One region of the Pseudarthrobacter quantipunctorum genome, then DNA from elsewhere that is predicted to be linked to it. Evidence: predicted binding sites of a transcription regulator. Region 1 holds the regulator's gene; the other holds the start of a gene.
What was found. Region 1 encodes LexA, which represses DNA repair genes until DNA is damaged. Its sites were predicted from a motif close to TCGAACANNTGTTCGA; they were not measured.
Positions count from the first base shown of each region.

Region 2: a site for LexA is predicted at 3,271-3,286, ahead of WHH00_RS17870 (LexA family transcriptional regulator). Genes of this name have one in related genera too.

Region 1 covers NZ_CP148033.1:2,559,388-2,565,178, forward strand. The annotation lists gene WHH00_RS11615 (histidinol-phosphate transaminase) at 1-5, opposite strand, end outside; gene WHH00_RS11620 (LysM peptidoglycan-binding domain-containing protein) at 136-552, opposite strand; gene lexA (transcriptional repressor LexA) at 876-1,610, shown strand; gene WHH00_RS11630 (ATP-dependent DNA helicase) at 1,706-3,763, opposite strand; gene hflX (GTPase HflX) at 3,756-5,339, opposite strand; gene WHH00_RS11640 (class I SAM-dependent methyltransferase) at 5,786-5,791, shown strand, end outside.
Region 2 covers NZ_CP148033.1:3,914,861-3,920,651, forward strand. The annotation lists gene WHH00_RS17855 (polysaccharide deacetylase family protein) at 1-817, shown strand, start outside; gene WHH00_RS17860 (sensor histidine kinase) at 1,029-2,405, shown strand; gene WHH00_RS17865 (response regulator) at 2,425-3,081, shown strand; gene WHH00_RS17870 (LexA family transcriptional regulator) at 3,300-3,731, shown strand; gene WHH00_RS17875 (Y-family DNA polymerase) at 3,756-5,054, shown strand; gene WHH00_RS17880 (SRPBCC domain-containing protein) at 5,096-5,554, opposite strand.

The DNA of each region.
Region 1 (5,791 bases):
TTCACCTGAACAGTTTAGTGCCCGTGCCGGACGCCGGAAAATGTGACGGCTTCCTGTTCGCCCTCGGCGTGCACCACTGGCTGATTCCATGAAGCCGCATCCGCCGGTCCGGACTCTGCTGCCGGCTATGGCAGCTCAGCCGGCGGGAACGAACAACTGCTGGCCGGGGAAGACTGCGCCTGCGGAGAGGTTGTTGAGCTGCACGATGTCGGCAACAACATCGCGTGCGTCGCGATCAGGCGCCACGGCGGCTGCGATCCCCCACAGCGACTGGCCGGGCTGGACCGTCACGGTGACCGCGGAGGTCGTCTGGAGCTCCGCGGCTGAGTCGGAGGCTTTTGCCGGGGAGTTGAAGAAGCCTGCCAGCGAGAGCAGCAGGGCGGCCAGAAGAACCAGGGGAATCCCGATCAGCACGATGCGGCCGCGCCGGGTCAGCCGCAGGGGCGGAAGGGGGGCCGGCCGTTCCGGCTGCCGCTCTTCAGGCCGGGACAGAAGGTGCTGCACAGAGAGCAGCTGTGGACGTGAACCCCGCGAAACAGATGTAGCTGACATGAACTGAGCCCTCCTGGACCATACTGTGCTGCCCGGATGTTCTGCTCCGACGCCCCCTGGGGCTTTCCGGTGCCATTTTCGAATGGCTGGTGTTCGCAGTAGAACATATGTTCGAACTTTGCTTCTTCTGTTTTAGCACCTATCAACGAACATTGTCGAGACTCGCTAGAACAAATGTTTGAAAAAGCAGTGTGGCTGGCCTAGTTTTGAACGAAAGAACAACCACCCGGACAGTCGATCAGCAGGGTCTGACATTATGGGGCGGGATCGTCCAGGGCCTTGCCGTGGAGAGGCCCGGCGGACACCGAAAGGCATTGGCGAATATGGCAGCAGCAGCCGCCGGGGGCAGGGCAACCGCGCAACCGAAGAGGACCGCCAAGGGCCTGACGCCACGGCAGAAGAAGATCCTCGAAACCATCCAGCGTTCCGTCAATGAGAACGGCTATCCCCCGTCCATGCGGGAAATCGGAGATACCGTGGGCCTGGCGAGCCTTTCCAGCGTCACGCACCAGCTGTCCCAGCTGGAAAAACTGGGCTACCTCCGCCGTGACCCGAAGCGTCCGCGCGCCATGGAGGTCCTGATGCCCCTGACTTTGGACGGCGGTGCGGCCAGGCCGGCAAGTCAGCCATCAGTGGCGCCACCAGGCGGCGGCGCCACTGTCACGGATTTGCCCACGGCCCTGGACACGGCAATGGTTCCCCTTGTTGGCCGCATCGCAGCTGGTGGTCCCATCCTGGCTGACCAGCAGGTGGAGGACGTTATGCCGCTCCCCCGGCAGCTGGTGGGCCAGGGTGAGCTGTTTATGCTCAGGGTGGCCGGGGATTCCATGGTGGACGCGGCCATCTGTGATGGTGACTGGGTAGTGGTCCGCCGCCAGGCGGATGCAGCCAACGGCGACATCGTCGCTGCCCTCCTCGACGACGAGGCCACCGTCAAGACGTTCCGGCAGCGTGACGGCCACACCTGGCTGCTCCCGCAGAACACGCAGTACGAGCCCATTCTCGGAGACCACGCCACCATCATGGGCAAGGTCGTGTCAGTGCTCCGGTCCCTGTAGCCAGGTTCCCCGCTGGATACAGCAGGTCCGGGCAGTGTTTGGCCCTGCGCAGGGCCAAACACTCCGCTCAGCCAAACACTGCCCCGGCCTGGGCATCAGGCGTTCTCGCCCGCCAGCCTCTCCAGGGCCGCGATTGCCGTCTTCCGGTCCGTTGTGGACCAGAACGGCGGCAGCGCTCCCCGGAGGAACCCGGCGTAGCGCTCGGTGGCCAGCCGGGAGTCAAGCACAGCCACCACTCCCTTGTCCCCCGTGGAGCGGATCAGCCGGCCTGCGCCCTGGGCGAGCCGGATGGCGGCATGGGTGGCCGAAACCGACATGAAGCCGTTTCCGCCTGCCTGTGCCACGGCCCGGGAACGCGCAGTCATAAGGGGATCGTCCGGCCGCGGGAATGGAATGCGGTCTATCACAACCAGCCGGCAGGACCCCCCAGGGACGTCCACGCCCTGCCACAGGGACATGGTCCCGAACAGGCAGGTATCGGGCTCGTCGGCGAACTGCTTCACCAGGGCGGTCATGGTGGAATCGCCCTGGCAGAGGACCGTCATGTCCAGCTTGGGGCGCAGCGCTTCGGCGGCTTCCTCTGCGGCGCGCCGGGAGGAAAACAGGCACAGTGCGCCGCCGCCGGACGCACGGATAAGGGCCTCGAGCTCGTCCAGTGCTTCCGGGGATGCACCCCTTCCGGGCTTCGGCAGGTGCCCGGCAACGTAAAGGATGCCCTGCTTGGGGTAGTCGAAGGGAGACCCCACGTCCACACCTTTCCAGCGCGGGGCACCCTCACCCACGAGTCCCAGACCGCCGGCGGCAGGCTCAAACGCTGAACCGATGGCCAGCGTGGCAGAAGTCAGCACAACCGTATGCCCGGCAAACAGGCCCTCCCGCAGCCGCCCGGCCACGGACAGGGGCGCAACGTTGATCAAAGCCGGCGCCGTCTCATCGGGCTGGGAAAACCCCTGCGCTGGATCAAAGGAGCTGGCGCGGGAAAACCACACTACTTCGCGGTTCTCCCGGGCAGCGAGGAGCCGTTCGCAAAGTTCCAGGATGAGCATCAGGCGGGACCGCGCAAGCTGCCTCCCGCCGTCGGGCGCTGCATTGCCGTCCCCCTTCGAATCAGAGAGGGCGGCCCGGCAGGCATCGCGCAGCTGGTCCACACAATCCAGCTGTTCGTCATTCAGCCCGTTGGGCAGCAGTCCGTTCGGCACTCCTGCTAGGGCAAGTTCCAGATTGGCGGCCGCGGCGTTGAGCGCGTCAACGGTGATGGCGGTGTGCTTGCGGGCACCGGCTGCAGCGGCATGGACCATGGCCACGGACAGCTGGCCGGAGACCGCCCCCGTGACCCGGTCCTGGAGTTCGTGCGCCTCATCCACCACCACGACGTCGTACTCGGGCAGGACCGCAAGCCCCTCAAAGGCGCTGACGGCGAGCATCGCATGGTTCGTGACCACAACATCGGCTTCCGCAGCGTCCTGACGGGCAAGTTCACTGAAGCACTCTGCTGCCATGGGGCACTTTTGGGCACCGAGGCATTCCATGGACGTCACGGAAACCTGGCGCCAGGCGCGGTCCGTCACACCCGGCAGCAGCTCGTCCCGGTCGCCCGTGGCAGTCTTCTCCGCCCACTCCCGCAGGCGCACCACTTCCTTGCCCAGCTGGGACGAGGGTCCGCCAGCGGCTGCCGCGAAGTGCGGCACACTGGTGTCCTCGCCCAGGCTGAACAGCTGGCCTTCCGCCGGTTCCTCGCTGGGGAAGCCGCCTTCCAGCTTGTGCAGGCAGACATAGTTGGACCGCCCTTTGACCAGGGCCACCTTGACCGGCCTGTCCAGGGCGGGAGTAATGGCTTTGAGCAGCCGGGGAAGGTCCCGGCCAACGATCTGCGTCTGGAGCGCAAGCGTGGCCGTGGACACCAGGGCGGGCTTGTTGCTTTCCAGGGCGTGGGCGATGAGGGGTATCAGGTAGGCCAGCGACTTGCCGGTGCCCGTGCCGGCCTGGACCAGGAGGTGGTCCCCCGTTCCCAGCGCACGGGCCACCTGCCTGGCCATCTCATGCTGGCCCTCACGGCTTTGTCCGCCCATGCCGGCAACGGCCCGGTCGAGCAGTTCGATCACGAACTGCTCGCCGGCCGTCTCCGTGGCTTCCGGGGCCACGACGTCAGTCATTGCTGACGAAGGGTTCCAGTTCGGCCGCAAAGCCCTCCCGGACCATCACCACGGCCCGGGTGCCTTCCTCCACGTGGTCCACGCTGATGATCTCGGCGTCAGACTCGTGGAGTTTGCTGAGCAGGTCTCCGCGATCGTACGGAATGAGCAGCTCCAGCTTGACGCCTGGCCTGGGAATGGCGTCACTGATCGCCTTGAGCAGCTCCGCGATGCCTTCTCCCGTGCGGGCGGACACCACGACGTGCCGCGGCTCGCGCTGCCTAAGCCGCTCCACCACGAAGGGATCGGCGGCGTCGGCTTTGTTGAGCACGATGATCTCCGGCACCTTGCGGGCGTCCACTTCGCTGAAGACCTTGCGGACTGCAGCTATCTGCCCTTCCGGGTCCGGGTGCGAGACGTCCACCACGTGGAGGATGAGGTCCGCGTCGGCAACTTCCTCCAGCGTGGAGCGGAACGCCTCCACCAGCTGCGTAGGCAGCGACCGGACGAAGCCCACAGTGTCCGCGAGCGTGTAGCCCAGCCCGTCCGCGGTCTCCGCCTTGCGGACAGTCGGGTCCAAGGTAGCGAACAGTGCGTTCTCCACCAGGACGCCGGCGTCGGTCAGGCGGTTGAGCAGCGAGGACTTGCCCGCGTTGGTGTAGCCGGCGATCGCAACGGACGGCACGGAATTACGACGGCGGTTGGCCCGCTTGGTCTCGCGTGCCGGCTTCATTGCGGCGATCTCACGCCGCAGCTTGGCCATCCGGGTGCGGATGCGACGGCGGTCCAGCTCGATCTTCGTTTCACCGGGACCACGTGAGCCCATGCCGGCCGCGGCGCCACCCACCTGCCCGCCGGCCTGGCGGGACATCGACTCGCCCCAGCCGCGCAGGCGCGGCAGGAGGTATTCGAGCTGCGCCAGCTCCACTTGCGCCTTACCTTCGCGGCTCTTGGCGTGCTGGGCGAAGATATCCAGGATCAGGGCTGTCCGGTCGATGACCTTGACCTTGACGATGTCCTCCAGGCCTCGGCGCTGCGAGGGTGCGAGCTCGGCATCCACAACAACAGTGTCCGCGCCGGTGGACATTACGATGTCCCGTAGCTCAAGCGCCTTGCCAGAGCCAAGGAACGTTCCGGGGTCCGGCTTGTCCCGGCGCTGGACCAGTCCGTCCAGGACCTCGGAGCCGGCAGTTTCGGCAAGGGCGGCGAGTTCCCGCAGCGAGTTCTCGGCGTCGGCCAGCGTGCCTTCGGACCAGAGCCCCGCCAGGACAACGCGCTCAAGGCGCAGCTGGCGGTACTCGACCTCAGTGACGTCTTCCAGTTCGGTGGACAGTCCTGCGGTACGGCGCAGGGCGCGGCGTTCCTCGAGGTCCTGCTGGTCGCCGTCGTACGTTGAATGTTCTTCGTCCAGACGGGAAATTGCCTGGGCTTTGCCGAACACTGACTTTCCGTCGCTGCCCTTCGCCTCGCCGCTGTGCGGGCTGGGGGTCCTGGCCGGTACGTCCTTGGAGAGAATCCGGTCAATGACAGCCTGGATTTCCTCGGGACTCATGTCCTGGGCGGCTGGATCTGATCCGGTGTTGGGCTGGCTGGTCATGGTCTCCTTTGAAGATTCGGCAGTTCCAGAATAGTGCCGATTGCTGGTGGTTGGGGAAGTATTCGCGGTGGGCTGACGGCCTGCGGTCATCCAAGCCTCCTGGCTTGCTGGGCCGGCGCTGCGGAGAGCAACAACGGCAGAGGTGCCACATGGTGACTCGTGGCGGAGAAGGAAGCAGCCGGAAACGGCGATAAGTCCAGCAGGAAGCTGACTTTCGAGTGTGTCCGGCGACCGGAACAGGCGGATTCCGCCAGGTCCGGTGCACGCAGCGGAAGATTCGGAGAAACCGCATCGCTGGGTGGGACATGCTGTCGCTTGAGGACAGGCTTCGGGACGGGCGTGGCCCGAGCCGGCTACTCGAAGATCAGGAACATGCCCTCCAGCGTAGCAGAGGGCCATACCCGCGGTTTCCCTTTACGCTGCAAGGGGAACTACTCTGGCCAGTTATGGAG
Region 2 (5,791 bases), 1.4 Mb from region 1:
CCTGATGACCCACCAGTCCTACGGGCCCAAGGTCGCAGTCCCCCGGCTGCTGCAGATCCTCCAGCGGCAGGACATCCGCGCCACGTTCTTCATCCCCGGCTTTACGGCCGAGTGCTATCCGGACACCGTCCGGCGCATCGTGGACGCGGGGCACGAGGTGGCGCACCACGGCTACCTGCACGAGCCGATGCAGGGTATCGACGCCGAGACGGAGGCACGCTACATTGACCGCGGCCTGGAGGCGCTGGCCAAGATGGCCGGGGTTGAGCCTGTTGGCTACCGGGCGCCGTGGTGGGAACTGAACTGGCACTCCCCAGCCCTCCTGGCGGACCGCGGCTTCCTCTACGATTCAAGCCTGCTCGACGGCGATGCCCCCTACCGCTTCAGCGTCGCCCCGGGTGATTCCAGGGACATTGTGGAGATCCCGGTGGACTGGGCGCTGGACGACTGGGAACAGTACGCGTTCTACCCCGGCGTCACCGGCAGCGGCGTCATCGAAAGCCCGGCGAAGGTCCTGGAGATGTGGACGCTCGAGGCCGAGGCACACCACGCGCAGGGCAGCTGCTTCGTCCTCACCAACCATCCGTTCATCTCCGGCCGGCCCTCCAAGGCCGTGGCTTTGGAGCGTCTGATTGAGCGGGTCAAGGGGATGGACGGCATGTGGGTGGCCACCATGGAGGAGATCGCGGAGCACACCCGCCGGACGGTTCAGGAAGTCCACACCCACGCCCGCATCCAGGTGCCCTCCTTCCCGGACACCGGGGCGAAGTTCACGCCGTCGGTGGTGCGGGAGTCGCGGCCCGCCGTCGCCGGCTGACAGGAATCGGCTGGAAGCAGGAGTGGTGCTGTCCCGTGAGGACAGCACCACTCCTGCTTTTAAGGAAGCCCGGTCAATCGCGGTTACTTGCGTAGCGCCGCCTTCAGTTCGCATTGGGCAGCTGGCCCAAAGAATGAATCATCTAGCTTTTAGGTTGAGATTGCCGTGATCCGGTGAATCCGGCCTGACCTGCGTGGATATGGTGGCAGGCATGGAAGCATTCTTGAAATACACGCGGCGTTGGGGTCCACTCGCGGCGGCCGTGATCTTCTTTTCATTATGGTGCGTGGCCGAGGCTGGCCGCATGGGCGACTCCTGGCTGACGTGGTCAGGGCGATGGCCACTGGTGCTGATGACATTGGCTGTCGCCACTGCTTCCTGGAAGCCATTAGTGTCCCTCGGGTTCACCGCGGCGCTACTGTCCGGACAGTTAGGCTTTGCCTTGCCCCCAATGGCTTCCAATCATTGGGCCATCTACCTGGGCTCCTTTATCGCGCTGGGCTTCATCCTGTGGACCGCCGAACCACGAATGCGGTACATGGCAGCGGGTGCAAACCTGGTCTTCGTAGCCCTCATGACCGTTCTCATGCTCTCGTGGAGATACGGTGGGGGCGTCGGCTGGTTCGCGCCCATCAATGTCGGTGACCAGCCAATGTTCATGAGATACGGCTGGCAGTTGTTCGCGCTGCTCCTCCTGATCGCGGCAGCCTGCGCAGCCGCCGGCCTTCTACTCGCCCTCTATCAGGAACGTGGCAGCCTGTTCCGGGCACGAGAGTTGGCCCAAAGCAGCCTGAAGGAGACGGAAATAGACCTAATTGTCGAACAGGAGCGCACACGCATCGCTCGGGACCTTCACGATGTCCTCGCGCATTCTCTTGCAGTTATCGCCGCGCAAGCCGACGGGACCCGCTATCTGAGCAAGGACCAGCCCAAGGCCGTGCTCAGCGCCTTGGACACCATCGCCCGGTCGGCCCGAAGCGCGCTCGTAGACGCGCAGCGTGTCATCGAGGGTGTCCACGACGACGGGATGGTTACGCCTCAGCCCCGGCTAAGCGACATCCTGCCCTTAATTGACGGCATGCAACGAGGCAATAATCTGAAGATCCACACCAGCGAATCTGGGATGCCTGTGACACTCTCAGCGGGTCAGGAGGTGGCCGCATTCCGCATCGTCCAGGAATGCCTGACTAATGCCCTCAAACACGGCGGCCGCGGCACGGACGTGCGTCTCCACTTTGACTGGACTGGACCCGGCCTCGCGCTGCATGTGGCCTCGACGATATCTAAGGCCGGGAAGTCCGCCCCCAATCCGGGGCCGCCCCGGCTCGGCCGCGGACTTCCCGGCATGCGCGAACGCGCGCATCTCGCCGGCGGCTGGCTGACGGCCGGCCCGGACGGAGAACACTTCCGGGTGACGGTCTTCATTCCGTACGGCGCCCCGGAGGCTGGGTCCGGCAACGACGCCCAGCACCCTGCAGCCACAACCCCGCTCACTGACATCGCAAGTTCGGAACCCGCACTTGTGCTCACCCGGACAAGCCTCGAACGCCAGTCAACGTCTGATCCAGGTGTAGACGGTCGTGGCTGATACCGGGTCACGAATTACCGTGACGTTGGTGGATGACCAGCATCTGTTCCGTGCGGGGATCCGTATGCTCGTCGAGAGCCAGGATGACATGGGCCTCGTGGGCGAAGCCTCGGATGGGAAGCAGGCGATAGAGCTAGCGATCGAACATCGTCCCGACGTGATGCTGATGGATCTGCGCATGCCGGTCATGGACGGCATCGAAGCCACCCGGCAGATCGTGCAGCACGCCATTGATGCCGGCACCGACAAACCCAAAATCATCGCATTGACCACCTTCAACCGGGACCAGGCGGTGGTACAGGCAGTGCAGGCTGGGGCCAGCGGGTATCTCCTGAAGAGCGCTGAGCCGGAGTTCCTGCTGGCGGCCATCCGCACCGTTCACTCCGGCTACTCTGTGATCGCTCCAGGCTCCATTCACTCCCTCTTCGAGCACGCTGCGCGTAACGCACCTGCAATCGGCCCGGACCTTTCGGTCCTCGACCTGCTCTCCGTGCGTGAGCGGGACGTTTTCCTGCTTGCCGCAAAAGGGCTCAGCAACGGCGAGATGGCGCAGAGCCTGTTCGTCTCGGAAGCCACGATTAAGAGTCATCTACGCAGCGTGTTGGACAAGCTGGAACTCCGCACCCGGCTCCAACTGGTTGCATTCGCCCACGAACGGCGCCTACTCGGTACCTGAACAAAAGCAGCAACACCTGGCCTATACGCGAATTCTTTGGGCCGGAACCGTGCGTGGCACTGTCCTCCAGCCGGCACTCTGATGGCAGGTTGATAGGGGAAGGAACAAGACTGAATGCCCCCGTTGGACTGATCGGGTGCAACTCCGCAAGGAGTGGCATTGTCAGGGCCAGGAGCTACACTGAAGTAATCGAACATATATTCGAATAAAGGTGTGTTGTGGGCGTTATTATCGGTCCCCGCGTGATAGATGCGGGCGCCTCATTGTTCTCGGTGCTGATCTCGCCGGTACCCGTCGCCGCGGGGTTCCCTTCGCCGGCGCAGGACTACTTTGATGGCCGGATTGACCTGAACGCCCACCTGATCAAGGACATCACCAGCACCTTTGTTGTCCGGGTGACGGGAGACTCCATGGAGCGTGCCGGCATCAGTGACGGTGATGAGCTGATCGTCAACAGGGCGCTGGAACCGAAGGACGGGTCCGTGGTCATCGCCGTACTGGACGGGGAACTGACTGTGAAGCGCCTGCGCCTGACTGCCACAGGAGTGGTGCTGCAGGCGGAAAATCCAAAGTATCCGGACATCAAAGTGCCTGCCCTCTCGGAGCTGACCATCTGGGGCGTGGCCACGAGATGCCTGCACCATGTCTAGCCGCGGCCGTCTGCGGGCACGGCCATGAGCAAGCCTGCCATCATGCGGCAGATGCCGCAGATCGCCCACGTGGACGTCAACTGCTTCTACGCCTCGGCGGAACGTGCCTTCGATCCTTCGCTGGAGGGCAGGCCGTTGGTGGTGCTCTCGAACAATGACGGCTGCGCCGTGACCCGCTCCCCCGAAGCGAAAGCCCTGGGCATTGCCACCGGCGAGCCATGGTTCAAACTCGCGCCCCGCGCGAAGGAATGGGGGCTGGTGGCCAGGTCCAGCAACTACGAGCTCTACGGGGACATCAGCGCCCGGGTCATGGAGCTGCTCGGGAGGTACTCAGCGTGGCTGGAGGTTTACAGCATCGACGAAGCCTTCCTCGGGGTGAAGGGTCAGCCGGAGCAGCTGCTTGCCCTGGGCAGGACCATGAAGAACGCCGTCCGCCGCAACGTCGGCGTCCCGGTATGTGTTGGGATCGCGCCCACCAAAACGCTGGCCAAGCTGTGCAACAAGTGGGCCAAGAACAACCCCGCGTTTGGCGGGGTATGCCACTGGGACAGCGTTCCTGCTGCCGTGCGGGAGCAACTGCTGGCACGCCTGTCCGTGGAGGAAATCTGGGGCATCGCCGGGCGCCTGGCCAAACGCCTGAACGCGATCGGCATCCACACCATCCTGGACCTCGCCCGCGCCGACCCTGTGGCCGTCCGGGACAAGTTCTCCGTGGTCATGATGCGCACCGTCCTGGAACTCAACGGCACGCCCTGCATCCCCATGGAAGAGGAACGCCTGGGCCGGGACCAGCTGATCTTCTCCCGTTCCTTCGCCAGCCCGGTCACCACCGCTGCCGGGCTGCGGCAGGTCCTCAGCATCTACGGCCAGAATGCGAGCGCGCGGCTGGCCAAACACGGGCTGCAGGCGAAAGTCCTCACGGCATTTGCCGGCACCTCGCCCTTCAGCGGGCAGGAACAGTCCTATCCGTCGGTGTGTGTCCCGCTGCCGATGCCCACAGCGGACCCTCTCCTGCTCACCCGGGCGGCGCACGCCCTGCTGCCCAACATCCGCGAAGGCCTGAGGTACGCCAAAGTGGGGCTCATGCTCACGGACCTGCGGCCCACCGGCAACCAATCCCCCCTGGAGCTGTTCGAGAACCGGCACGAGGAACGCCGCATCGGCACCCTCCTGGAAGACGTGGGCAGCCGCTTCGGGCGCAGTTCCATCGGCCTCGGGCACGGCGGGATCAAAACGGGCCTGGACTGGACCATGAAACGGAACATGCGCTCGCCCCGCTACACCACCCACTGGGACGAACTCCCGCTCGTCAAAGCCGCCTAAACGGCTGCTGTTTGAACCACCCAGGCATCCACGGCCAGAGGTCAGGCCCGGGCTTCGGCGAGGTCCTTGAGTTTGGCGAGGGCCACGGGCCAAGTGTCATTCAGCATTGCCGCCCACTCGTCCACGCTGTCTAGCTCCACCTCGACCCTCGTCACGCCGCCGGCTTCGGTGAATGAATAGTTTTCGTGGGCTCCAATGAATCCCTTCGCCGCATCGCTGGTCCTGTCCTCCACACCACCTACGATCTGGCCGAGATATCGCAGGGAGACGAACTCATGCGGCCTGATTTCCTCAACTGTTGCGATCATCCCTCCCACGGACCCCTCGCCGTCCGGGCCGAGGAACCGAATTTCACTGCCCGGGTTCCAGTCGCCCTCATAGAAGGAACCTGTCTCGCTGAAAGCGCTCGTCCATTCCCGGTACGTGGCATCATCGAGCATCGTGGCCCAGACAGCTTGGGCGGGAGCGTTGATTTTCACTTCAAATTTCAGCTTTTCCATGGCTGATCGTACGTCTGCTTCAGGCCCGGAAACAGGCCCCGGTGACCCGGAAACCCTTGGGACCCATTGCGCAGGGGCACTCCTTCAGGCGCCCCTGGAAAAAGACGTCCGGCGACGTTTCTTGTCGCTGCGCTACGCCTTGTTGAGCCCCCGCGACGTCCCGTGAACGCCCGCTACGGGAACGATTGTGGCGCTGCCGGGCGCTCCGTAATCTCGTCTCAGCATCCGCCCCAGCAA